2 regions of the Halomonas sp. Mc5H-6 genome follow, and region 2 is predicted to be linked to the other one. Evidence: predicted binding sites of a transcription regulator. Region 2 holds the regulator's gene; the other holds the start of a gene.

Region 1 (12,029 bases), on a different contig from region 2:
GCCGATTACGGCCTGTCGCCGGAAATTCCCCCGGATAAGCGCACAATCAATCAATTCCGGCGCTTTACCGGGCGTGCGGGCGGCGTCTCGATCAGTTTTGACTCGCACCTGCTCGGCTCAAGCATTGAATACGATGCCACCCAGGACCGGCTGATCATCAAGCAGGTGCCCAAACAGTTAAAAGAGCAACTGACCAAGCAGTCGTAAGGCGCTCGCAGCGTCTTGCGAGCGGAGGAGAACCCCATGCTGGACACTATCCAAGAGTTTTTTCAGCGCACGCTTGCGCAACCCGAGCAGCGCGATAACCAGACCATCACGCTCGAACTAGCTTCGGCCGCGTTGCTGTTTGAAATCGCCCGGGCCGACTACGATACAAGCGACGCCGAGCTAACAGCGCTGCGGGAAATGCTGCTTCAGCGCTACCAGCTCAGTGAAGCCGATGTTGACGAGCTGATGGCTATGGCGCGGGACGAAGTGGAAGACGCGGTCGACCACTACCAGTTTGTCAGCCTGATCAAGGATCACTACGGCTACGACCAGCGCTGCGAACTGGTGGCGTTGATGTGGCAACTGGCCTGGGCCGACGGTAGCGTCGATGCTCTTGAAGAACACCGTATTCGGCGCCTGGCGGATCTGCTTCACGTCAGCCACAGCGATTTTATTCGCACCAAACTATTAACCGAAGAGCGTACAAACCAGAATGGGTGATCGTCGCGAAGGCTCGACTTTAATGGATCTAATTGCGTCGTTGGAGCGCATGGAGCAGGACGCTCAGCGAGTCAGCGTTGACGATGTGGTGCATGCCGTGGGGCGTCGCTCCTTTGGTCCCCTGTTATTGGTGACGGGGCTGATCACGCTGGCACCGATCATTGGCGATATTCCCGGCATGCCCACGTTGATGGCGCTGCTGGTGCTGCTGGTATCGGTGCAGTTGCTGGCCGGGCGAGAGACCTTCTGGCTACCCAACTGGATGCTCAAGCGCTCGATTTCACGCCATAAGTTCGATAAAGGCATTTATTATCTAAAAAAGCCCGCCCGCTGGATTGATGGGTTGCTGCGGATTCGCCTGCCGTGGTTAACCGGCTATATTGGCATCCGCGTGACGGCCTTTGTGTGCCTGTTGATTGCTCTGGCTATGCCCCCCATGGAGTTTATTCCCTTTTCTGCCAACGGCGCCGGGCTGGCGCTGTCGCTGCTGGGCCTCGGGTTAGTCGCGCGGGATGGCGCTGCATTGGTGCTGGGGTTTGCGCTGTTTGGCATCACCTGCACACTCATTCTCGTTGGCCTGCTTTAATTTTTGCGCTAACAACAAGGAACCGACCATGATCGATACCCCGCCGACGCCACCCAAACCGCCCGAACAGCAAGGTCGCTGGGAGCGGCGAGTCGAAACCGCACTATGGAACTCCCGGTTTCTGGTCATGCTGGCCGTGGTGCCGAGTCTGATCGGCGCGGTCATGCTGTTCGCGGTGGGCACGGTCGATATCTTCAAGGTCGTGATGCGCACGCTGCACTACTATTTCGTGGACAGCAGCGTCGATATCCATGAAAGCCTGGTGCCCGATATCATTATCGCCGTGGATATCTATTTGATCGCCATCGTGTTGATGATATTCGGGTTAGGCATCTATCGGCTGTTTGTATCGCGTATTGACCAGGCGGAAGCGCGCTATCCTCATCATCCGTTCAACGTCGCATCGCTCGATCAGCTAAAGGATAAAATCGCCCGCGTGGTGATTCTCGCGGTGATTATTGAGTTTTTCCGCGCTGTGGTGGATATCCGCTTCGCCACCCCGCTGGAGGCGATCTACCTGGCGCTTTCAGTACTCGCCCTGGCCGCTGCGCTCTACCTGATGAGCCTGGGACACAAAAAGGAATAGTCGACTTACCCGTGCGTTAATAGATCTGCCACCATGGCATTCAGGCGTTCCTGAAACTGCCCGCCGGGCGAGGGCGGCGTTGGGTCAGCTGTCATGACGATGGTTAACGCCCGCTCGGGGACCACAAACAGCGCCTGACCGCCGAAGCCGCGGCCGTAATAGACGTCTTCGCCGCCCAACTGGGTGATAAACCAGCCATAGCCGTAACCGTCGCCCGTCCAGCGCGAGGTGCCCCGCGGCGTCCAAGAGCGCTCGACCCAGCCTTCCGGCAGTACACGCTGTTCGTTGCCGTTGCCATCAACGACGACACCGTCGTTGCGATACAGCTCGCCGATTGCCACCAGCGCACGCGGCGAGAGCTGCATATCGTTACCGCCGAAGTAGATCCCCTGAGGGTCCTGCAGCCAGGGGGGAATGGCAATATTCAGTGGCTCCGCCAACAGCCGCTGGGCCAATGTATAGGTGGACTCACCGCTGGTGTAGGTCAGTGCGGCAGACAACAGATGACTGGAACCCGTGGAATACAGCATGCGCCCGCCGGGGCGGTCGACAAATGGCCGTGTCAGCGCATCGGCTACCCAGTTGGGGCTGGCCACCCAGGCGCCGTAATTCTGGCCGGATGTGCGCTCAAGCCCTGCCTGTAAAGACAGCAAATGACTCACAGTGATATCGGCAACCTCGGGGTCCGCCCCTTCAGGCACATGGTTGCCGAGCAGCGACACCAGCGTCTGATCGGTGGATTCGATAATCCCCTCTTCGATAGCAGCTCCCACCAGCGCCGCCAGTACAGTTTTCGAGAGCGACTTGATGTTCGCGGGCGCGTCAACCCCAGGGCCACCCTGATGGTGCTCGTGAATGATCCGACCCTGGTGGGCCACCACGATGCTGTGCAAGCGTGAATAACCGCGGGCGTCGTCGCTCAGGTTGCTGAGCGCATCAGCCTTGGGCGGTGAGGGAGACGTCGGTTGGGCATTAAGGGCGGAGGGGATAAACGTGGCAGCGAAAAAAACGGCGGACATCAACAAGCGCATGGTGAAACCTCGGCAAACAGGTCCCTGTTTGAACCCGACGCTATGCAAGGGTTCCAGCCCGTCCAGATAAATGAGGGGGTAGCCAACCTCTTGAATACGCAAAACCCGGGAAGGCCTGCTAGTCTGAACAGGCCAGCAATAGATTGCTTTTTAACCACGCAATTCGCAAGGAGTGCATTTATGAGAAATATTATCTACATCATCGGACTGGTAGTGGTCGTGCTGTTTATCCTGTCTTTTCTCGGTATCCGCTAATCAATTGCTTTTAGTTTCAGGGCTCGTTCAGGCGCAGTCCGCTGCGCCTTCCCCGAACATATCAAACATCAATTCGCGCCCCATGGGAGTCAATACAAACCGCCCCTGATCGTTGCGGGTCGCTGCTTGGCTGGTTTCCAACACCTGCTGACAGGTGGTCCAGTCCGGCGCGTTCTGGCTAAGCAACTGCAGTTCCTTGCTGCTCAGGCCGCGCTTGGTCAGGGTGATGGTTTCAAGCACATGACCGTTGTCGTAAAGCATCTCGGCCACGACGGCCAAACACTGGCGTAAACTGCGCTGAACGTGATTGGCAGTGGACATGTCGCTGGGCATTTCCTTCTCCTGATGCGTTAGCCGGGCAGCACTGAGCGTCTGAAAACGCATGTTCAACGCTCTGTTCTCAATGTCGAGCTGCTGCAGTGCATTATAAACGAAAGTCGATATTAGACCAACGTCTATCCCATGTTTTTCCTGCCACGCCCCGTCATCAAAGCCTGAGCGACGTGATAAGCTCGTTATAAATTTCGCCACCCGTATTGATGAGTGAGTTAACGCGGCATGCATATCAGTGTTTTTGGAACCGGTTACGTAGGATTAGTCGCAGGCGCCTGCCTGGCCGATGTCGGCCATCAGGTCACCTGCATGGACGTTAACGCCGAGCGGATCGCCCAGTTGAATGCCGGTGAAGTGCCCATCTTCGAGCCGGGCCTCAGCAATATCGTGGCGCACAATGTCGACGCCGGGCGGCTCAGCTTTACCACCGACGCCGAGCAAGCCGTGCGCGATGGTGAGCTGGTGTTTATCGCCGTGGGCACCCCGCCGGATGAAGACGGTAGCGCTGATCTCCGCTACGTACTGGATGTCGCGCGTACCATCGGTCAGCACATGAACAATTACAAGCTGGTGATCGACAAATCCACCGTGCCGGTAGGTACTGCTGAGAAGGTGCATGCAGCGATCAGCGAAACCCTCGCTGCCCGTGGCGTCGATGTCCCGTTTGATGTGTGTTCCAACCCTGAATTCATGAAAGAAGGCGCCGCAATTGAGGACTTTACCCGCGGCGCACGAATTATCGTCGGGACTGAAAGTGAGCGGGTAAAAGAGCGCATGCACGAATGCTACGCCCCCTATAACCGTAACCACGAAAAATTGATGTTCATGAGCGTGCGCGCGGCAGAGCTCACCAAATACGCCGCCAACGCCATGCTGGCCACCAAGATCAGCTTCATGAATGAGATGGCCAACCTTGCCGAACGTCTCGACGTGGATATTGAAGACGTGCGCCGGGGCATCGGCAGCGACCCGCGAATTGGCTATCACTTTATTTACCCTGGCTGCGGTTATGGTGGCTCATGCTTTCCCAAGGATGTGCAGGCCCTCGAACGCATCGCCCGCCAGTTGGGCTATACGCCTGCGCTGCTCAGTGCGGTGGAAACGGTCAACCTGCAGCAAAAACAGACGCTGTTCACCAAACTGCAAACATCACTGGGTAATGTGGCGGGTAAAACCATCGCCGTGTGGGGGCTTGCTTTCAAACCCAATACCGACGATATGCGTGAAGCGCCCAGTCGCACGCTGATGGAAGCGCTCTGGCAGGCAGGCGCCAAGGTGCAGGCCTTCGACCCTGAAGCCATGGCTGAATGTCGCCGGATTTATGGCGAGCGCGACGACTTGCTGCTCGCCGGCGACCGCATCCAGGCAGTGAAAGGCGCGGATGCCCTGGTGATCTGCACCGAATGGAAGGCGTTTCGCAGCGTCGATCTGGAATGGCTGGCCGGCCAGTTAAACGACAAGCTGGTGGTGGATGGACGCAACCTGTTTACTCCAAGCGCCGCCCAGGAAGCGGGACTTACATACTTGGGGGTAGGTCGCTAGCGTGCACTCGCATACGCTTGGTTACATTTTGGTACTTAAAAATTAGCTAGAATGTTCAAGGTTGTACTTTATAAGCCGAGTCAATAAGTAATCAGCAATGAAATAAACATATTTGACGTTGGCAACACGTCAGCCCAGCAAGGTTTGTGGATGGGCGCTAATGAAGGCGGTTGCTCCACTCGTTTCAAAAAAGGCGGTTAGCGTATGGGTGCTATTTCTTCTCTCGGTATAGGGTCAGGGTTGGACCTGAACGGCTTGCTTGATCAGCTTGAAGACGCTGAACGTGAAAAGCTTGTCCCGATTGAGCAACAAGTAGAAACCGAAAATACCAAAATATCGGCCTATGGGCAGTTGGAGAGTGCGCTTTCCGAGTTCCAGGACTCGGCGAGTGCACTTGCTGACGGTTCCCTCTTCGAGAGCCTGTCGACCAATGTGAGTGGAGAATCAGTGGGCGCTGCCGCCGATGAAACTGCCATGCCCGGCAGTTACAACATTACCGTGGATACCTTGGCCACGCGGGGTACGTTGGCCTCCGAGGGTGTAGACGACGCGGAAGCGGCACTCACCACGGCCGCCCAGGACATTACGTTCGCCTTTGGCGACGGCAGTGAAACGACGGTTGCCATCGCCGCCGACAGTTCGATGGAAGATATCCGCGATGCCATCAATGCGGATGAAAACGCGGGGGTCAATGCCACTATCATCAACGATGGCACCCAAGATCGGTTGGCACTAAGCTCACGAGAAACCGGTGCGGATGCATCTATCAGTAACTTCTCGTTTAGCGATGCCGCCCCGTTCGCTGCTGATACAGCAAATACATTGCAGGATGGCACCGACGCTGCTTTAAACGTCAACGGCATCGATATCACCAGCCCGACCAATCAGGTCGAGGGTGCGATTCAAGGCGTTACGCTGAACCTGCAAAGCGAGGGCGATAGCACCGTTGCGGTAGAGCAGGACACTCTTGCCGTGCGCGAAGCAATCACATCGTTTGTCGATTCGTATAACGCGCTGAAAGAGTCAACAGGCGAGCTGACCAACTTCAACCAGGAGACCGGCGAGGCCGGGCCACTCAATGGCGACAGCACGGTTCGCACCGTTGAATCCCGTATGCGCAGCGTACTTAGCGGCGGTGTCGCGCAAGAGGGCGATGGCTTCTCGATGCTCAGCCAAGTAGGCATTTCGCTTGAGGTTGACGGCACGCTCTCGCTGGATAACGACCAGCTAAATGACGTCGTCGCCAACGACCAGCAGGCTCTATCTGAATTCTTCGCGGGCAGTGGCGATAACACTGGCCTGGCAGGTCAAGTGAATACCGCTGTGGAGCAGATGCTGAGCTCAAATGGGACCGTAAGCGGCGCAATCAGCGGCAGTGAAAGCCGGATCGAATCACTCGGCGACCGCTACACCAGCATGGAGCAGTCCATCGGCCAGACCATCGACCGCTACCGCACTCAATTTGGCGAGTTGGACGGCATGATCGCCGAGATGAACCAGACCAGTAACTACTTAACTCAGCAGTTTGATTCACTGGATGCTCAGTTAGGTCGCTAACACGCAGTCAATACAGCGAGTTACGTTTAAAAGTCTGCCTTGCGCAGGCTTTTTTGCATCCTGAGGTCGCCATCAATATCTAAAGCAATAAAAAAGCGCTAAAGTTGCGCTCACTTTGACCGATAATATTTTTATTAAATTTGCGTTGACGTGGCGTGAGTGGCCCGCAGTGCAGTGGATAGGTTTAGCCTTTTACTGAGGACTCCCAGTATGGCAACGATTACCTCTCTAGGTATTGGCTCAGGCCTTGACCTCAACGGCTTGTTGGATCAGTTGAACGATGCCGAACGCGGCAAGCTCGCGCCAATCACCCGTCAGCAGGAACAACAGGAAGCCAAGATTTCCGCCTACGGCAAAATCCAGTCATCCATGGATAAATTCCAGGATGCGGTTGATGCTCTGAATGATCCCAAGCTCTACCAAAGTCTTTCCGCCAATGTGCGTGGCGATGAAATCTCCGCGACCACCAGCGCGGATGCCTTGCCCGGTAGCTACCGCGTCGAAGTCACTGCGCTGGCTACCAGTGGCACGTTAGCTTCTCAGCGGGTAACCGATAGCGACACTCCTCTCGATATGGGTGGCGCCACCCAACTGCGGCTGGTTTTTGCAGGTCCAGACACAGCTAGCGTTAATATCGACATAGCCGCGGACAGCAGCCTGGAAGATATTCGTGATGCCATTAATGCTCGCAAAGATGCAGTTGTCAGCGCTAGCGTGATTTTTGATGGGGAAGGCTACCGCCTTGCCCTTAGCTCCAGCGAGACGGGCTTGGATGCCTCGGTAACCGGCTTTAGTTTTGTGAATGCGGATGGCACAGACGTTACCACGCCCCCCTTCACGAGCGACACCGCACAAAGCGGCCAGGATGCCGCTCTGACGGTTAACGGCATTGCGATTACCAGCGCCAGCAACAGTATTGACGATGCCATTCAAGGTGTGACGCTGAACCTGGGCGAGCTAAACCTGGGGGCGGGCGAAACTGCCAGCAGTACCGTCAGCGTGGAGCGCAACACGCTCAAAGTGCGCGAGGCCATCGGCGCATTCGTTAAAGCCTTCAATGACGTCAAAAGCACCATAGGCACCGCAACCAACTATGATGCCGGTACGGATACGGCAGGCGAGCTGGTCGGCGACAGCACCGTGCGCACCATTGAAAACCGCCTGCGCAGCGTGCTGACCAGTGGCGTGGCGGGTGGTGAGCTAGCCTCGTTGAGTCTACTGGGTATTACCCTGCAGCGCGACGGCACGCTGGAAATGGATGACGACGCTGTCAGCGATTTAGCCAAAAACAGCCCGGATGCTCTCAGTGACTTCTTTACAGGCGTGGAAGGCAATGATGCCTCTCAAGGGTTGGCCAGCAGCCTAAGCACCACGCTTGAGCAGCTAATGAGCAAAAACGGTACCCTGGGCAATGCCATCAGCGGCGCGGAAAATCGCATCGACAGCTTGAAAGACCGCTATGAGCGTATGGAAAGCACTATCGAGCGGACTATTAGTCGTTATCGCGCTCAGTTCGGCCAACTGGATGCCATGATCGCCCAGATGAACAGTACCAGCGAATACTTGACCCAGCAGTTTGATGCGCTGGATCATCAGTTGGGCCGCAAGTAACCCGTTCGCTAGCTAGCCAGCAACCGCGTGAGTTTTATCAACAGGGCCGAAAGGCCCTGTTTGCGTCTCAAAATGGCAGTAAGTACCGTGTTTACGTTTGTTAACATTTTTCTGGCGTATTTTGTTATTTTTTTGGCATTAACCCTAAAGGTTCTCCCCGCCGCGCCGTTAATTAAAATAACGGCACACACAGTGGCCGAAAAGCGGGCCTTCTAGGCCAGTGTCCAAGCAAGGAGAATCACACCATGTCAGTGATCAATACCAACATCACATCGATGATCGGCCAGCAGAACCTGAACAAATCTCAGAATGATCTGCAAACCTCCATGGAGCGTTTGAGTTCTGGCCTGCGTATCAACAGCGCTAAGGATGATGCAGCTGGTCAGGCCATCGCTAACCGTATGAGCAGCCAGATTACAGGTCTAGCCCAGGCGCAGCGTAACGCCAATGACGGTATTTCCGTTGCGCAAACTGCTGAAGGTGCACTCAACCAAGTTAACGACAACCTACAGCGTATTCGTGAGTTGGCGGTTCAGGCTGAAAACGGCACCAACTCTTCTAATGACTTAGAGTCCATCCAGAATGAGATTAATCAGCGTCTTGGTGAGATTGATCGTATTTCTGGTGAAACCAGCTTTAACGGCACCAAAGTGCTGCAGTCTGATGAAGGCATGAAAATTCAGGTTGGCGCCAACGACGGCGAGGCGATTACCATCGACCTGAAAGAAATAAATGTTAAAACGCTGGGCATGGAAGGCTTTAACGTTACCGGTGCCGGTGAGATTGATAACGAGGCTGCTATCAAGGATGATTTAACCTTGGCGGGAGCAACTCAAGTTGGCACCACCAATGAGTACGTGTTGTCCACCGATAATAATTCCGCATCAACTCTTGAGGTGCTTGGTAAGGCGGCTTCTGGTGACTCTATCGCCATTGAAGGTACGACTTATACCAAACAAGATGATGGATCTTACCAGTTTGGTCAGACCTACGCTGAAACTCCTGCTGACACTATAAAATCAGCTATGGAGCCAGCTCTTGGTGAAACTAAAACTGCCACGGTATCCATTGGCGGTGAAAGTACAGACATTACTATTGCAAGTGATGGTAATATAACTGCTACTGCAAGCGGCAATGCTTTGTACCTGGATTCCACAGGAAACTTGACAGAGAATGGCTCTGGCAACCCCCCTGCTGCAACTATTGATAACTTGTCAGACTCACTGGCAGCACGTAGCGGTGACAGTATCGCTATCGACGGTGGTGCAACTTACACCACGGGTGCGACTATCACTGATTTGACAGATCAGGGAGGTGCTGCAGTTACTTCTGCCGATACAGCAACTAGTCTTACTGCAACTGCCGGTAATACTGTCACTGCTGATGTCACTCTTAATGGCACAACTACAAGTATTACAGTTGATGATGCAGGTGCTGTAACAGATGGTGCGAATGCTCTTTACATTGATTCAGACGGTAATTTTACTACTGATGATAATGGTGGGGCTCTTACCCAAGCTACGGCAGCAGATGTAGCAGACACTGTTTCTGCCTTCAGTGGTTCTATCACTTTCACTGATGCTGCTAATACTTCTGGCACAGCTACAACAGGTGATACCTACTCTGGTAACGGCCGTGAAGTGGCAGCAACCGGTCTGACTATTTCCGAGTCTGGCGTCAATGACGTTCTTAAGGCTGCTGCAGATAACGACTATACCCTCACGCTGAATATTGAAGATAGCGCTGGCAATACCGATACACAAACAATCGATTTCACTGTCGCAAGTAATGCTGTGACTGCTATTGAGTTCGGTACCTTTACGGATGATGGTAATGGCGAGGGGAGTGCTCTCGGTGCTGCGGATGCTACCGTTCGCCTTAGTGCTGATGATGGTAGCTTTACTGACCAGACTACAACTGACGTCAGCTACTTTGCCCAGGAAAACGGTAACGTGACTAACGATTCTGGACAGCGTATCTATAAAGATGCAGAGGGTGACTTTACTACTCAGGCGACAACAGAAGCTGAGCGTTCGTCTCTGGGTGATGTGGACGACGCGCTTTCAACTGTTGACAGTTTGCGTTCCGACCTTGGTGCGATCCAGAACCGTATGGAATCAGCGATCGAAAACCTGAGCACTACCGAGACTAACCTCTCTGCTGCCCGTTCGCGTATCGAAGATGCCGACTATGCCGTAGAAGTGGCTAACATGACTCGCAGCCAGATCCTTCAGCAGGCGGGTACCTCGGTACTGGCACAGGCCAATCAGATCCCGCAGAACGTTCTTTCTCTGCTGGGTTAATCGGTTAGCTAAGCGGTTAATAGCTGTGAACATAACGGGGCCGCAAGGCCCCGTTTTTTCTATAAGATGAGCCATAAAGCGTATAGAGGTAAAACTTACCCAATGAGTCATAAAAGCATTTCTGCCCATGAGGTGATGTACGATTTAATTCCCAGGCTCAACGCTTTGGAAGGGCAAATTAACAACACTGTGGAAGCTATGATCACGGCAAGCCAGTCACCTGTTGAGAAAAAACGGAACGAAAACCTCAAAATAGAGTTCGAGCTGGAGTTGACGATGATCCGAATGAATCTTCAGCACCTGTTAAGCCGCTACCAAAATGAGTTGCAAGCTGTGACCCGGGACGATCGTCAAGATATCTTGCTGGCGCTAGATAAACACGAGACCGTTGCGGTACAAAGTGCCAAGGCTTTATACGACCGCGTGCAACGCCTTCAGCAAGGCCACTAATACGGTGGCTGAAAAGTGAGTCAACCATGAGCCCGGATGAGCACGAACGCGTCGCGAAGGAACTCGAATCGTTAATTCGCGATACCCAAGCGACAATTGAACGTGCCGAAACCCACGGCCTGGACCGAACATCCCCCGAAGACTTCCAAGCCCTGCTGGATATTGTCGACAGTGCTGTGAAGCAACAACGCGAGCATACCCAGGCGATGTTAGGTTGATAAAGCCGCCGCGCTTTTCCCCAGGTGGATACAACGTTTATTGAATGCAATATTTCTCTACGCCATCTACTCAAGCCCACCGCGTCGAAGCCGATAGTAGAAAGACAGGACACAGCTACATTCTGCCAGGGTTGGCTATCACCATAATAAAGATGACAACTCAAAGGCTGATGCAATGCTGGAAAAACTCCATAAGATCAATGTGAAATACACCCTGGCGTTTATCCTGGTGGCCCTGTCGCTGCTGGGCGTCGTGGTGGTCGATAGTCTGCTTGTCCAGTCGATGCGTGAACGCATGACGGCGTTCAGTGGCTCCTTTAACCCGGCCGTTTCAGCGGTGCTCAATGCGGACCGCGACCTCTACCAGGCACGGGTGGCCGAACTTGAAGTACTGCGTGAAGCGCCGGGCAGTGAGGGGGCAAGCGCTCAGTACGACGATTACCGCGAAAATGCCGAGCAGGCGTACGACCGAATGCATGACTTCCTCACGTTGCTAGAGGCATATCCGCAGGTAAGCGAAGGGCTTGAGCCGTTCGAGGATCGTTTCACGGCATGGGAGGCGGCGTCCCAGCGTGTTTTCGACCTGCATGCAGACGGCGAGCTTGATGCCGCCGAGGCGCAGTTGGAGGGAGACTCGTTAGCGGCTTTTAACTCTTTGCGTGAGCTTTACAACATTGCCGGTGAAAGCGCTGATGCGCGTGGCCTGGCGCTGGAACAAGAAACACTGGCGGCAGTCGCCGTTCAGCAACGCTGGGTGATGGGTTTCACGGCATTGGTGTTATTGGCCACACTGGTGATTGCCTTGATGGGGCCGAACCTGATGTCCCGGGCGCTTCGCCAGGTCAGCGG
Region 2 (12,029 bases):
AAAACGAAATTGGCCAGCTTTATACCGCGATGCAGCGGATGCAGGGCAGCCTCAACGATATCGTCGCGCGGGTGCGTGATGGCAGCCGTGAAATTCACCACGGTACCCGCGAAATTGCCAGCGGCAATGCCGACCTTTCATCGCGTACCGAGCAGCAGGCGGCCTCTATCGAAGAGACTGCCTCCAGCATGGAAGAGATGACGGCGACGGTGAAGCAGAATGCCGACAATGCACGCCAGGCAAGCACGCTGGCAGCGGATGCATCGTCCACGGCTGAGCGTGGCGGCGACGTGGTGCAGCAGGTGGTGACCACCATGCACGGTATTTCCAGCAGTTCGCAAAAAGTCTCGGATATTACCAGCGTGATCGACTCGATCGCCTTTCAAACCAATATCCTGGCCCTCAATGCGTCGGTTGAAGCAGCCCGTGCCGGTGAGCAAGGCCGAGGCTTTGCTGTCGTAGCCGGGGAAGTGCGCAACCTCGCCAGCCGAAGTGCTGATGCCGCCAAGGAGATCAAAGCGCTGATTGATGACTCGGTGACTCAGATCCAGCAAGGCTCTACCCTCGTTGAACAGGCAGGCACAACCATGTCCGATGTAGTGACGTCTGTACGCCGTGTCACCGACATCATGGATGAAATCTCAGCTGCGTCCCAGGAGCAGAGCGACGGCATCGAACAAGTCAGTCAAGCGGTCGGCCAGATGGACCAGGTGACCCAGCAGAATGCCTCCTTGGTGCAACAGGCCACCGCCGCCGCGTCGTCATTGGAAGAGCAGGCCAACCGCCTTGAAGAAGCGGTGGCGGTATTTAAACTGGTGGGCATGCAGGTGGCTCATCAGCAGCCGTCACGTCAGGCAAGTGCAGGCTCAGTGCCTAAAGCGGTGGCCGCGCCAGCCGCCAAAACACCATCGACTCCGCCTAGCCGTTCAGTGCCATCAACCAGCGGACACGACGACTGGGAAGAATTTTAACCAGCCCCAACTGATAGAGGATGACCCATGGCAGATAAGAACATGAGCTTTTTGGTGGTGGATGACTTCCCCACGATGCGCCGTATTGTACGCAGCTTGTTGAAAGAACTCGGTTTTACCAACGTAGAAGAGGCAGAGGATGGGCAGGATGCCTTGAACAAGCTACGTGCAGGCAATTTTGAGTTTGTGGTCTCTGATTGGAACATGCCCAATCTGGATGGCCTGGAGATGCTCAAGGAAATCCGTCAGGATGACGCCCTCAAAGAGTTGCCGGTGTTAATGGTGACGGCGGAAGCCAAGAAAGAAAACATCATTGCGGCGGCTCAGGCGGGCGCCAACGGCTATGTTGTGAAGCCGTTTACAGCCGCGACGCTGGAAGAAAAGCTCAATAAGATCTTTGACAAATTGGGTAAGTAACGCGGCAAGGCCTGCGGGCCGGGATTACGAGGAGAGAGCACCATGAGCCAGAATGAGCAGTCCGGTTCTACCCAACTGTCCGAAGAGGCCGCCGAAGATCTTATTCATCGCGTTGGCAAACTGACCCGCATGTTGAGGGAAAACATGCGTGAGCTGGGGCTGGATAAGGAAATCGAGCGAGCGGCTGAAGCGATACCCGATGCACGCGACCGTTTGCATTACGTCGCCACCATGACCGAGCAGGCGGCAGATCGCTCGCTGAATGCGATTGACCGGGCCCAACCGCTTCAGGATCAGCTTAGCGATCAGGCTGAGGCGTTGGATAAGCGTTGGGCAGAGTGGTTTGAAGCGCCAAAGGAGTTGGACGAAGCCAAAGCGCTGGTCAAAGATACGCGTGGCTATCTGGGGAGCGTGCCGGATATGGCGGCGGCGACCAATAAAGAGTTGATGGAAATCATGATGGCACAGGATTTCCAGGACCTTACCGGTCAGGTCATCAAGAAGATGATGGACGTCATTCGCGAGATTGAACATCAGCTGGTTCAGGTGCTCATTGACAACGTTCCGGAGGCCCAGGCACGAGAAACGATGCAACGCAAGGCCGAAGATCAGTGGAAAAACGAGAATGCACGGCGTAACGAAGAGCTTTTGAATGGGCCTCAAGTGAAGGACAATGCACCTGATATCGTGACCGGGCAAGATCAGGTCGACGATCTATTGGACGAATTGGGCTTCTAGCGCACGGTTTGAACCCTTGCTCGGGTTACACGACGTTTCGCTCAGCCGTCCTTAGGGGCGGCTTTTCGTGTTTAGCCGCGATACATTACCTGGCCGGATGACCGCATGGCAGAAGACGACAGCGACCAGGAAAAGACCGAAGAGGCCACGCCCCGACGGCTGGAAAAGGCGCGTGAAGAAGGGCAGGTGCCCCGCTCGCGGGAGCTGACCACCTTTCTGGTGCTCTTGGGCGGGGTGATTGGCCTCTGGACCATGGGACAAATGCTCTACAATCAGCTTGGCATGGTGATGGAGCAGGCTTTTCTATTCGAGCGCCGCCACGCCATGGAAGGTATGCCGATGGTGACCCATGCCATCGATCTCGGCAGGCGCACTCTGTTTGCAATGATGCCGCTGTTTTTACTGCTGACATTGATCGCGCTGGTGTCACCTGCGCTGCTGGGCGGTTTTTTGATTTCAGGAAAGTCGATGCAGCCGAAACTGTCCAAGCTGAATCCGCTATCCGGGATGAAGCGCATCTTCGCTACCCAAGCATTGATCGAGCTGGCCAAGGCGATTGCCAAGACACTGCTGGTCGGTAGCGTAGGTGCGGCATTTTTATACCTTAATATGGGCAAGTTCATGTCACTGATGAACCAGCCTATTCAGCAAGCGTTGGCCAGCGCCTTGACCATGGCGGCCCAGGCAGCGGGATTGATGATCCTGGCGTTGATCGTGGTGATTTTGATTGATGTGCCCTTCCAGCTGTGGAGTAATGCCAAGAAATTGCGCATGAGCCAGGAAGAAGTCAAGCGCGAGCACAAGGAATCAGAAGGCGACCCTCAGGTGAAGGCCCGGATTCGCCAGCAGCAGCAGGCCATGGCGCGCGGCCGTATGATGAGCAAGGTGCCGGAGGCGGACGTCATCATTACCAACCCGACCCACTACGCAGTGGCGCTGTCGTATCAAGAGGGGCAGATGGGGGCGCCACGCCTGGTGGCTAAAGGCACTGATGCGGTGGCCGAACGCATCCGTGAAATTGCCAATGAAGCGGAAGTGCCACGGTTAGAAGCAGCACCGCTGGCGCGGGCGCTGTATCATCACGTCGATCTGGACGCCGAAATACCGGCGAATCTATATACGGCCGTGGCCGAGGTCATGGCCTGGGCATATCGCTTGAAAAATGTAGCGCAACAAGGAGGCGAAGTGCCGCCTACCCCCGATAATCTGCCGGTGCCCCCGGAAATGGAAACCCCCGGGCGTGGCGCCGGTGGCGATGAGGCCCAAACATGAAAGGCTTTACCCAACTAATGAGTCGGCGTGACTGGGTGAGCGACGTAAAAGTCCAGTTGCTCGCCGGGCCACTGCTGATCCTGATGATTCTGGGCATGATGATCGTGCCCATGCCGCCGTTTGCGCTGGATTTGCTGTTTACCTTCAATATCGCCATGGCCGTCATGGTGCTGATGGTCAGCATGTTCGCCCAAAAACCCCTCGACTTTGCCGCCTTCCCCGCCGTGCTGCTGTTTACGACGCTGCTGCGTTTGTCGTTGAACGTGGCGTCAACCCGCGTGGTGCTGATGGAAGGGCACCAGGGCGGTGCCGCTGCCGGCAAGGTGATCGAGGCTTTTGGGGCGTTTCTGGTCGGTGGTAATTTTGCCGTGGGTTTGGTGGTCTTTTTGATTCTGGTGATCATCAACTTCATGGTTATCACCAAAGGTGCAGGGCGTATCGCCGAAGTGGGTGCTCGCTTCACGCTGGACGCCATGCCTGGCAAGCAGATGGCAATCGATGCTGACCTCAATGCAGGGCTGATTGGCGAGGAAGACGCCAAGAACCGGCGTGCGGAAATCGCCCAGGAAGCCGACTTTTACGGGTCGATGGATGGTGCCAGCAAGTTCGTACGTGGCGATGCCGTCGCGGGCCTGGTGATCATGGTCGTTAACATCATTGGCGGCCTGATGATTGGCATGCTGCAGCACGATATGAGCTTCGGCGATGCCGGTCGCAGCTATATGTTGCTGGCCATCGGGGATGGCCTGGTGGCGCAAATTCCCGCCCTGGTTATTTCGACGGCCGCCGGTGTGACGGTATCGCGGGTCAATACCGACCAGGATGTTGGTCAGCAGATGATCAGCCAGTTGTTCATCAACCCCCAGGTGATGATCCTGGCAGCGATGGTCATGGGCCTGCTAGGTATTGTGCCGGGCATGCCCAACATGGTTTTCCTGCTGTTTACCCTGCTGCTTGCCGGGCTGGCCTGGTTCATCATGCGCCGCCAGGAGCAGGCGCTGGTCAAGGAGGAAATCTCCGCCGCACCACCGCCGACCCAGGAGGCGCCTGAGGCCAGCTGGGAAGATGTCCAACTGGTCGATACGCTCGGCCTGGAAGTCGGTCATCGTCTGATTCCACTAGTCGATTCACGACAAAAAGGCGAGTTGTTGGCGCGGATTAAAAGCGTTCGTAAAAAGTTTGCCCAGGAGGTCGGCTTTCTGCCGCCGGTAGTGCATATACGCGACAACCTGGAGCTGTCGCCAAACGCTTATGTGCTGTCAATGAAAGGCGCCGAAATTGGCCGTGCCGAGGCCTATCCGGGCAAGTGGCTGGCGATTAACCCGGGTCAGGTGTCCGGGGAACTGCAAGGCACGCCAACCGAAGATCCTGCCTTTGGCTTGCCCGCGGTGTGGATTGAGTCCAGCCAGCGAGAGCATGCCCAGGTCTACGGCTACACGGTCGTCGACGCCAGCACAGTGATCGCGACGCATCTCAATCACCTATTGCACCGCCACTCGCCGGAAATGCTCGGCCGCCAGGAAGTTCAGAAACTGCTGGACAAGCTGGGCAGCGAGCAGAAGTCGCTGGTGGAAGAAGTCGTACCCAAGGCCATTTCGCTCACGGTGCTGCAGCGTATCCTGCAGAACCTGCTGGATGAAGACGTGTCGATTCGCGACATGCGCACCATCCTTGATACCCTGGCTGAGTACGCCAGCCAGCAGCAGGACGCCAACGAGCTGACGGCTCTGGTTCGTGTGGCCCTGGGCCGGGCGATTACCCAGCAGTGGTTTGCCGGTCAGGATACCTTGAACGTGATGGGGCTGGATGCTCAGCTAGAGCAGGTGCTGGTGCAGGCGATGAACGGCAACGGGGCGATGGAGCCGGGGCTTGCCGAAACGCTAATGACCCAGGCCCAGCAGGCACTGGAGCGCCACGAAAGCAGTGGCGAGCCGCCGGTACTGGTGGTTCAGCATTCCCTGCGTGCGGTGTTGTCGCGGTTCTTGCGCCGTCGCTTGCGCCATATGGCCGTCCTGTCCCAGGCTGAGATACCCGATGACCGCACGCTGCGGGTAACCACTGTGGTAGGGGGCCGCTGATGCCAGCGTCACTATTTGACTCACGGCCAGGGGTAATACATGAGTGTTAGACGTTTCGTGGGCGCCAACAGTCGCGATGTGATGCGCCAGGTGCGTGAAGCGCTGGGTGACGACGCGTTGATTGTCGCGAACCGGCGCACTGAGGGCGGCGTTGAAATTCTCGCCATGGCCGACGAAGCCGTTGATCATTTCGAGCCTTCGCCCCCTCCCGCCAACGAGCCACCGGCTGCGCCGAAGGATCCGCTGGAGTCGATGAGTGAGCGCTTACTGCGCGAAATGCAGGATATGCGCTCGCTGCTTGCTTCCCAACACACCGACCGTAGCACAACACCCACTGCCTCGACCGCCAGCGGGACAGAGCGTTGGCGACAGCTGCTTTGCGGTGTTGGTTTCAGCCGCGAGCTTGCCGACGACATCCTGATGGACCTGCCGGGCTTCCTGTCGGCGCAAAGTGCGGACAGCGAGCAGGCACTGCCTTGGTTGCGTGAGCGCCTGATGGCACGACTGGCCGTGCTCCAGGATGAGCCCGAATTTTTCGATCAAACGGGCATTGTCGCCCTGGTTGGGCCCACCGGGGTTGGCAAGACGACCACTACCGCCAAGCTCGCGGCTCGCTTTGTCATGCGCCATGGGACCCGTCCCGTCGCCCTGGTGACCACCGACAGCTTCCGTATCGGCGCTCATGAGCAACTGCGCATCTACGCGCGCCTGCTGGATATCCCGATGTACGCGCTGGATGCGGAGCAACCCATCGACGACCTGCTGAATCGTCTGCAGGGCAAACAGTGGGTCATCATCGATACCGTGGGCATGAGCCAGCGCGACCAGCGGGTCATCGAGCAGATCGCTCACTTGCAGGGTGGTCGCTCCAACGTCAGGTTGGTACTGCTGCTGAATGCCGCCAGCCAACCGGAAACGTTGGAAGAAGTGGTGATGCGCTATCGCCAGGCTGCCCGTGCGGCAGGTGCTGAACTGGATGACTGCATCATCACCAAGCAGGACGAAGCGGGACGTTTGGCCCCTATCCTGGATATTGTCATGCGCCATGGCATGCGCGTGCTGTTTGGTTCCTATGGTCAGCAGGTCCCCGAAGATATGGCGGTGGCGGACCCGGCTACCCTGGTCGATCAGGCGCTGAATACCGACGCGGCCGGGTCAGGCAGTGGATCTCCATCCGCCGCACCGCTCAGCATGCCCCGCTGGTCACGGGATGTGCTGGGCCAGGGGCGCCGTCTGTCGTCGCTGTTTGCGCGTCTGCGCGAGCGCATGGTGGGCTTTGAGCGTCTCGAAGGCGTCTGGGATATCGCTAACCTGCCCAGCGTGTTGCAGGATCAGCGTCTGGACGAGCTTCTGGAAGGGTACCCACCGCCCCAACACATGCTGGGCATGGCCTGGTCGCCCCGCCGCAATGAACGCGGCTGCGATTGGGCGATGCCGGATATAGGACTGGATGCCGAGGGCGCCTGGATGGCGCTACCCTGGCTTCAGCACCGCCAGCCCGCTGGCTGGCAACCGCGCATGACCACCTTTAGCGAGCGCGATGGCGTCGCCGTGCACCTGCTGCCGTCATTACCCGATAGCGAGGCGTTGACCTGGTTAGAGCGCCAATACCTGACCTGGGTCAGCTTGGCACCCCCGGCACTCAGGGTAAACTTGCACGGTGAACGCTATGCGCTGCGCCAGCTGTTTGCCGAGAGTACGCTCAATCACCGCGTCAATGTGCGCTTCCGTGGCCAGCCGATGGCGCTGTGGACGGCCTATGCCGAAGTTACCGACAAAGAGGGGCGGGCGCTGCTGGCGTGGTATGGCGAAGTCCGTGACCCCGAAAGCGCCAAAGTGGTCACCCGCCGTTACTGGCTCACCCCCGCGCGATTGGGCAATGAGGTGCTGAGCCTGCTGGTGACCCAACTGCAGAGTGAAAGCCTTGCGGCGCTGACACGGCGTGCCTGGCAGCAGCTCAAAGACGCCGATAGTGGCGACGTAAGCCCTGAAGTGCGCCTGTTGATGGCCAGTGGCATTGCCGCCATTGCCGGGCACCTTGATTGCGCCGAGGACGAGGCCGCCGGTGCATTGCACGGTGATGTGCTGAACCTGCTAAGCAGCCGTCGCCGTCGGCGGGATACGGCATTGCTGGATGCGCTGGTATACGCCTTTATGGCCCGTGATGCGATCCGCCAACTGGGCGGTGTTAATCGTGAGGGCCTAGCATGAGCGCACAAGACCAAGCTTCTGGGCTGCGCAAGTGGGCGGATCTGCAGCGTCAGCAGCGGGGCGATGAAGCGCCTCCCGAGGCAACGGAATCATCCGGGCCGATGGCCTACCGCTCACCCGTGGTGCCCAGCGCGGCGGCCATGGAGCCGCCTGTCACACCGCCTAAGCCTAAAACGCCGTTAATGGTCACCGGGCTATCAGGTGATGGGCCGGTAGAGGTGCGCAAGGTCAGCGCGCGCCTGGGCCAGTGGGCCGCGCTAGGGCGAGCCTGGGCCGGGGATCCGGCCGACTGGGATATTCGGATCGTGATGCCGGATGAGCCAGAACTGGCGACGCTCAGTCAGCAACATCGTCGCTGGGCGTTGTGGGTCAGCAGCGATGCCGATGCATTTGGGCGTATGTACCAGCTATTGAAACAGCTGCGGCAGCATAACGGCCCGCAACGCTTGTTGGCACTGCACGAGCCTCACCTGCCCAGGCAAGGCCTATTGGCCAACCTGCAGCAAGCGGCCGGCCACTATCTTGACACTGAATTGCTATTGCTGGCCCGCTAATGGCAGCTAACGCCGGTAAAGCGTCTAATAATCGGGGTTAATCCGCTCATGAGAAGGAACGATGCATGCTAGGCTATTGGCGTCATGCGATTAGCATTTTGGTACTAGCCTTGGGACTCGGTTCGTTTGCTCAGGGAGCGTCCAGCAGCTGGGTGACACATGTGCCGGGGCTCATGGTGACCATGAGCGACCGCGCCAGTCGCAGTGAACCGGTTCGTCCTCCAGCGGGCGCTACCACGCCAGCGGCGGTCATCGAGCGAGTCCAGTGGCAGTACCAACACGCGCCCGGGGCAGCGCTACAGGCATGGTTATGCCACCCCGAGCGCTGTGTGTCATTATCGGGCATGCGTGGGGAGACCCGTGCTTTATCAGGCATAAGTGCGACAACGCCCCTGCATTTTCAATTTGCGCTAAACCCAGGGCAGCGTCCCGTTAGCGTTAAAGGGTTGCAGATGATAGTGAATTACCAGTGAGCACAGGTGGTTTAGCCGCGAGGCAATAGGATGTACACAGCACAAGGCAGGATCAAACAAAGTGAGCTGATGACGGAGTATATGCCACTGGTGAGACGTCAGGCCTTGACGCTTCAGGTCAGGTTGCCGGCCAGCATAGAGCTGGATGACTTAATCCAGGCAGGCATGATGGGGCTACTGGAAGCTCTGGGACGTTTCGATGCCACTCAGGGGGCCACCTTTGCGACGTTTGCCAGTCAGCGCATACGCGGGGCGATGGTGGACGAATTGCGTACCCGTGATTGGCTGCCTCGCAGCGTCCGTCGTTCGGCGCGGGCCGTTGATGAAACCGTCAGGCGTTTGGAGCAGTCGCTTGGGCGTCCCCCCGAAGAAACGGAAATCGCTGACGCCATGGAGATGCCGCTGGGCGACTATCAGCAGCTATTGCACGATACCAATAGCGGGCAGTTGCTGCCCTTTGAAGAGCTGGTGGCGGATGGCAGCGAACCGCATAATCGCGAAACCGTGAGTTCGCCGTTTGACCACTTGCTCGATGCCCAGCAGCGGGAAACCCTGGTGGCGGCCATTGAGGCCCTGCCCGAGCGTGAAAAGTTGCTCATGGCGCTGTATTACCAGGAAGAGCTCAACCTGAAAGAAGTGGGCGCTGTTCTCGGCGTCACGGAGTCACGCGTTTCCCAGTTGCATAGTCAGGCAGTCAGCCGTCTGCGCGCCAAGTTAAACGACTCGGTTTAGGGTCTTTTGACGTCACTGCCAGGGCAACGGCGATTGGCTGACGTTTTAGCGCTCGGTGCTGATAAGCCCCGTTATATTGCTTTAAGGAGCACGACATGAACCCATCGACGCTGATCGGTATTTTCGCCAGCATCCTGTTGCTGGTAAGCGTCCTGTTTTTCACCGCCGAATCGCCGGATAGCTTCCTCAACCTGCCCGGGCTCGCCATCGTGGTCACGGGCACACTTGCCGCTACCTTTATCAGCTATCCCCTCAAGGAAGTGCTGCGGGTGGTGCGTCTGGTCGGGCTGGTCTTCCGGCGCGAAAACACCTACGTGCGTGATGATATCAACGAGTTGGTGGCCATGTCCCGGCTGTGGTTCAAGGGCGATGTCCGCGCTGTTGAACGAGAGCTCGAAAACACCCGTAATCCGTTTTTGCGGACCGGCATTCAACTGGTGATCGCCAACACCAAAGAAGACGAAATCTTCGATATGTTGCGCTGGCGTATTGCGCGGCTGAAGGCGCGTGAGCATGCGGAAGCCCAGATATTCCGCACCATGGCCACTTATGCGCCCGCTTTCGGCATGATTGGCACCCTGGTGGGGCTGGTCAACATGCTGGAAGTCATGGACTCTGGCAATCTCGATGTGATCGGCCCGCGCATGGCGGTGGCCTTGCTGACCACCTTCTACGGTATCCTGCTGGCCAATCTGGTGTTCAAGCCTATTGCGGTGAAGCTCGAGCGGCGCACCGAGGAGCGCTTGATCACCATGAACATGGTGCTGGAGGGGATCTCCCTGATTACCAAGCGGCGGCTACCTTCCTTTATAGAAGAAACGCTCAACTCCTTCGTCGCCAACTACCACGACGAAATCCGCGAGCCGGAGGTCAAAAAGCCGCGCGCCTCGAATAGCGCCCCCGCCAAGGGGTAGTCGGGATGCTAGACCGGGATACCCGCCATACATTGGAAGCGCCACTGCCCAAGGACAGTGGCGACGATGGCTGGATGACCAGCTATCTGGATGTATTGACGCTGTTGCTGACCTTGTTTGTCTTGCTGCTCTCGCTGGCGCCACCCGGCGGTAACGACGCTGGCTCGCAAGCCAGCGTCGATGAAGCGTCCCCCGGCGCGATCGCCGACCTGCCTCTGGCATCACTGGCGACCGGTATCGAGCCCCGTCACAGCGGCCTGCAGCCGCGCTTTGACGGTATCAGCATTCCGGGAGTGGACGTCTCCCAGGGGCAGGAAGGGGTGACGCTGCGCATCAACGACAACCTGTTGTTCGACAGCGGCCGGGCGCAACTCACCGGGCAGGGCCGTGACCTCGTCGACAGTCTTGTCGAAGTGCTCAGCGCCTTTGATGGGCAGGTGTCCGTCGAAGGCCATACCGATAATGTGCCCATCTCGACCTCTCGCTTTCCTTCCAACTGGGAGCTATCGTCGGCACGGGCGATCGCCGTGGTCCGCCATCTGGATAGCCAGGGGCTCGAGGTTGATCGCATGCGCGCCGTTGGCTATGCCGATACCCAGCCCATAGCCAGTAATGCCACGGCGCAGGGGCGGGCGGCCAACCGTCGCGTCGAGCTGGTGCTCAGGCAGCCGCCAACCCAGGATTAACCCCCGCTAAAACGCATCCCGGCATAGGCGCTGCATCCTTGCCAGCGCCTCTCCCGCGCCCTCCAGGCTGAATATCATGTACCAGGGGTCTTCATCCCCCTGGTCAAAGCCCAGAAAGACCTGCTCGCCGACGCTCATGTCGGCGATCAATTGATCGATATCGTTGAGATAAAAGTGGGCATAAAAGCCGTTATTGCCCCGCTCGGTGATAAATTCGGCGACGCTGTGAATGCGCTCGCGTTCATCGACGCGTAGCCGCGCAGGCACCTGATTAACCGCTCGGCTTTCGCCCTGAGCGGCTTCCAGTTCGACACGCATCTCCAGCCAGGGTAAGTCGCACACGCCCTGGGTGGCATTGACGCTCAAGGTGGCATCCGAGTAGCTGTGCGCTTCCACGGCACGAAAATGACGCTCGTTACCGAGGGTCAATGCCATCGACTGCCAATGGTCGTGGGTTTGGTCGTCTTCGACGTTAAACGACACGGCATGCGCCGATGGCAGCGATAACACCAACGCAGCGCCAAGCGCAGGGTAAGCAAGTGCGGAATGAAAACGCGATATCAACGGCATGAACAGGCCCATCATCTGGAAAACCCTTAGCCTATCGTCTGATGCACGGTGACAAAAGACTAAGGCGCTGATTTTTCTATATATGGTAGAAAAAATATGAAAAAGCAGCCGATATAGTGCAAAGTCAAGACTATACTTCACCCGGTTGCCTCGTATAATCGCTTTGACCAAGCGCTATTTTCAACGCCGCTAAGGAGTTTCGCGACATGAGTACTGCTACCCAGGCTATGAACACCTCTAACGATGTCCCGCTTCAGGAACCGTCGCGGGAAATTTGGGATGCCAAATATCGTCTTAAGGATCGCCATAGCCAGCCGGTGGATCAGGACCTGGGCGCGACCTTCGAGCGGGTGGCGAAAGCCTTGGCGGATGTAGAAGGTGACAAGGCGCAAGAGTGGCTGCCGAAGTTCCGC

What was found. The regulator FliA, encoded in region 2, starts transcription of late flagellar genes. The targets are predictions, from matches to a motif close to CTAAAGTTNNNNNNNNNNCNGCCGATA.
Region 1: a site for FliA is predicted at 8,354-8,380, ahead of NH395_RS18400 (flagellin). Genes of this name have one in related genera too.

What each region holds. Positions count from the first base shown of each region.
Region 1 covers NZ_JAMXSI010000015.1:51,810-63,838, reverse strand. The annotation lists gene NH395_RS16550 (nucleoid-associated protein) at 1-207, shown strand, start outside; gene NH395_RS16545 (TerB family tellurite resistance protein) at 244-708, shown strand; gene NH395_RS16540 (exopolysaccharide biosynthesis protein) at 701-1,294, shown strand; gene NH395_RS16535 (YqhA family protein) at 1,323-1,880, shown strand; gene NH395_RS16530 (serine hydrolase) at 1,886-2,911, opposite strand; gene NH395_RS16525 (hypothetical protein) at 3,194-3,550, opposite strand; gene NH395_RS16520 (UDP-glucose/GDP-mannose dehydrogenase family protein) at 3,725-5,041, shown strand; gene fliD (flagellar filament capping protein FliD) at 5,246-6,598, shown strand; gene fliD (flagellar filament capping protein FliD) at 6,809-8,209, shown strand; gene NH395_RS18400 (flagellin) at 8,455-10,512, shown strand; gene NH395_RS16495 (hypothetical protein) at 10,615-10,962, shown strand; gene NH395_RS16490 (hypothetical protein) at 10,989-11,180, shown strand; gene NH395_RS16485 (methyl-accepting chemotaxis protein) at 11,356-12,029, shown strand, end outside.
Region 2 covers NZ_JAMXSI010000014.1:36,073-48,101, reverse strand. The annotation lists gene NH395_RS16010 (methyl-accepting chemotaxis protein) at 1-971, shown strand, start outside; gene cheY (chemotaxis response regulator CheY) at 999-1,388, shown strand; gene cheZ (protein phosphatase CheZ) at 1,431-2,126, shown strand; gene flhB (flagellar biosynthesis protein FlhB) at 2,232-3,398, shown strand; gene flhA (flagellar biosynthesis protein FlhA) at 3,395-5,476, shown strand; gene flhF (flagellar biosynthesis protein FlhF) at 5,516-7,687, shown strand; gene NH395_RS15980 (hypothetical protein) at 7,684-8,241, shown strand; gene NH395_RS15975 (flagellar protein FlhE) at 8,307-8,714, shown strand; gene NH395_RS15970 (RNA polymerase sigma factor FliA) at 8,745-9,446, shown strand; gene NH395_RS15965 (MotA/TolQ/ExbB proton channel family protein) at 9,542-10,360, shown strand; gene NH395_RS15960 (OmpA family protein) at 10,366-11,046, shown strand; gene NH395_RS15955 (hypothetical protein) at 11,053-11,628, opposite strand; gene NH395_RS15950 (adenosylcobalamin-dependent ribonucleoside-diphosphate reductase) at 11,823-12,029, shown strand, end outside.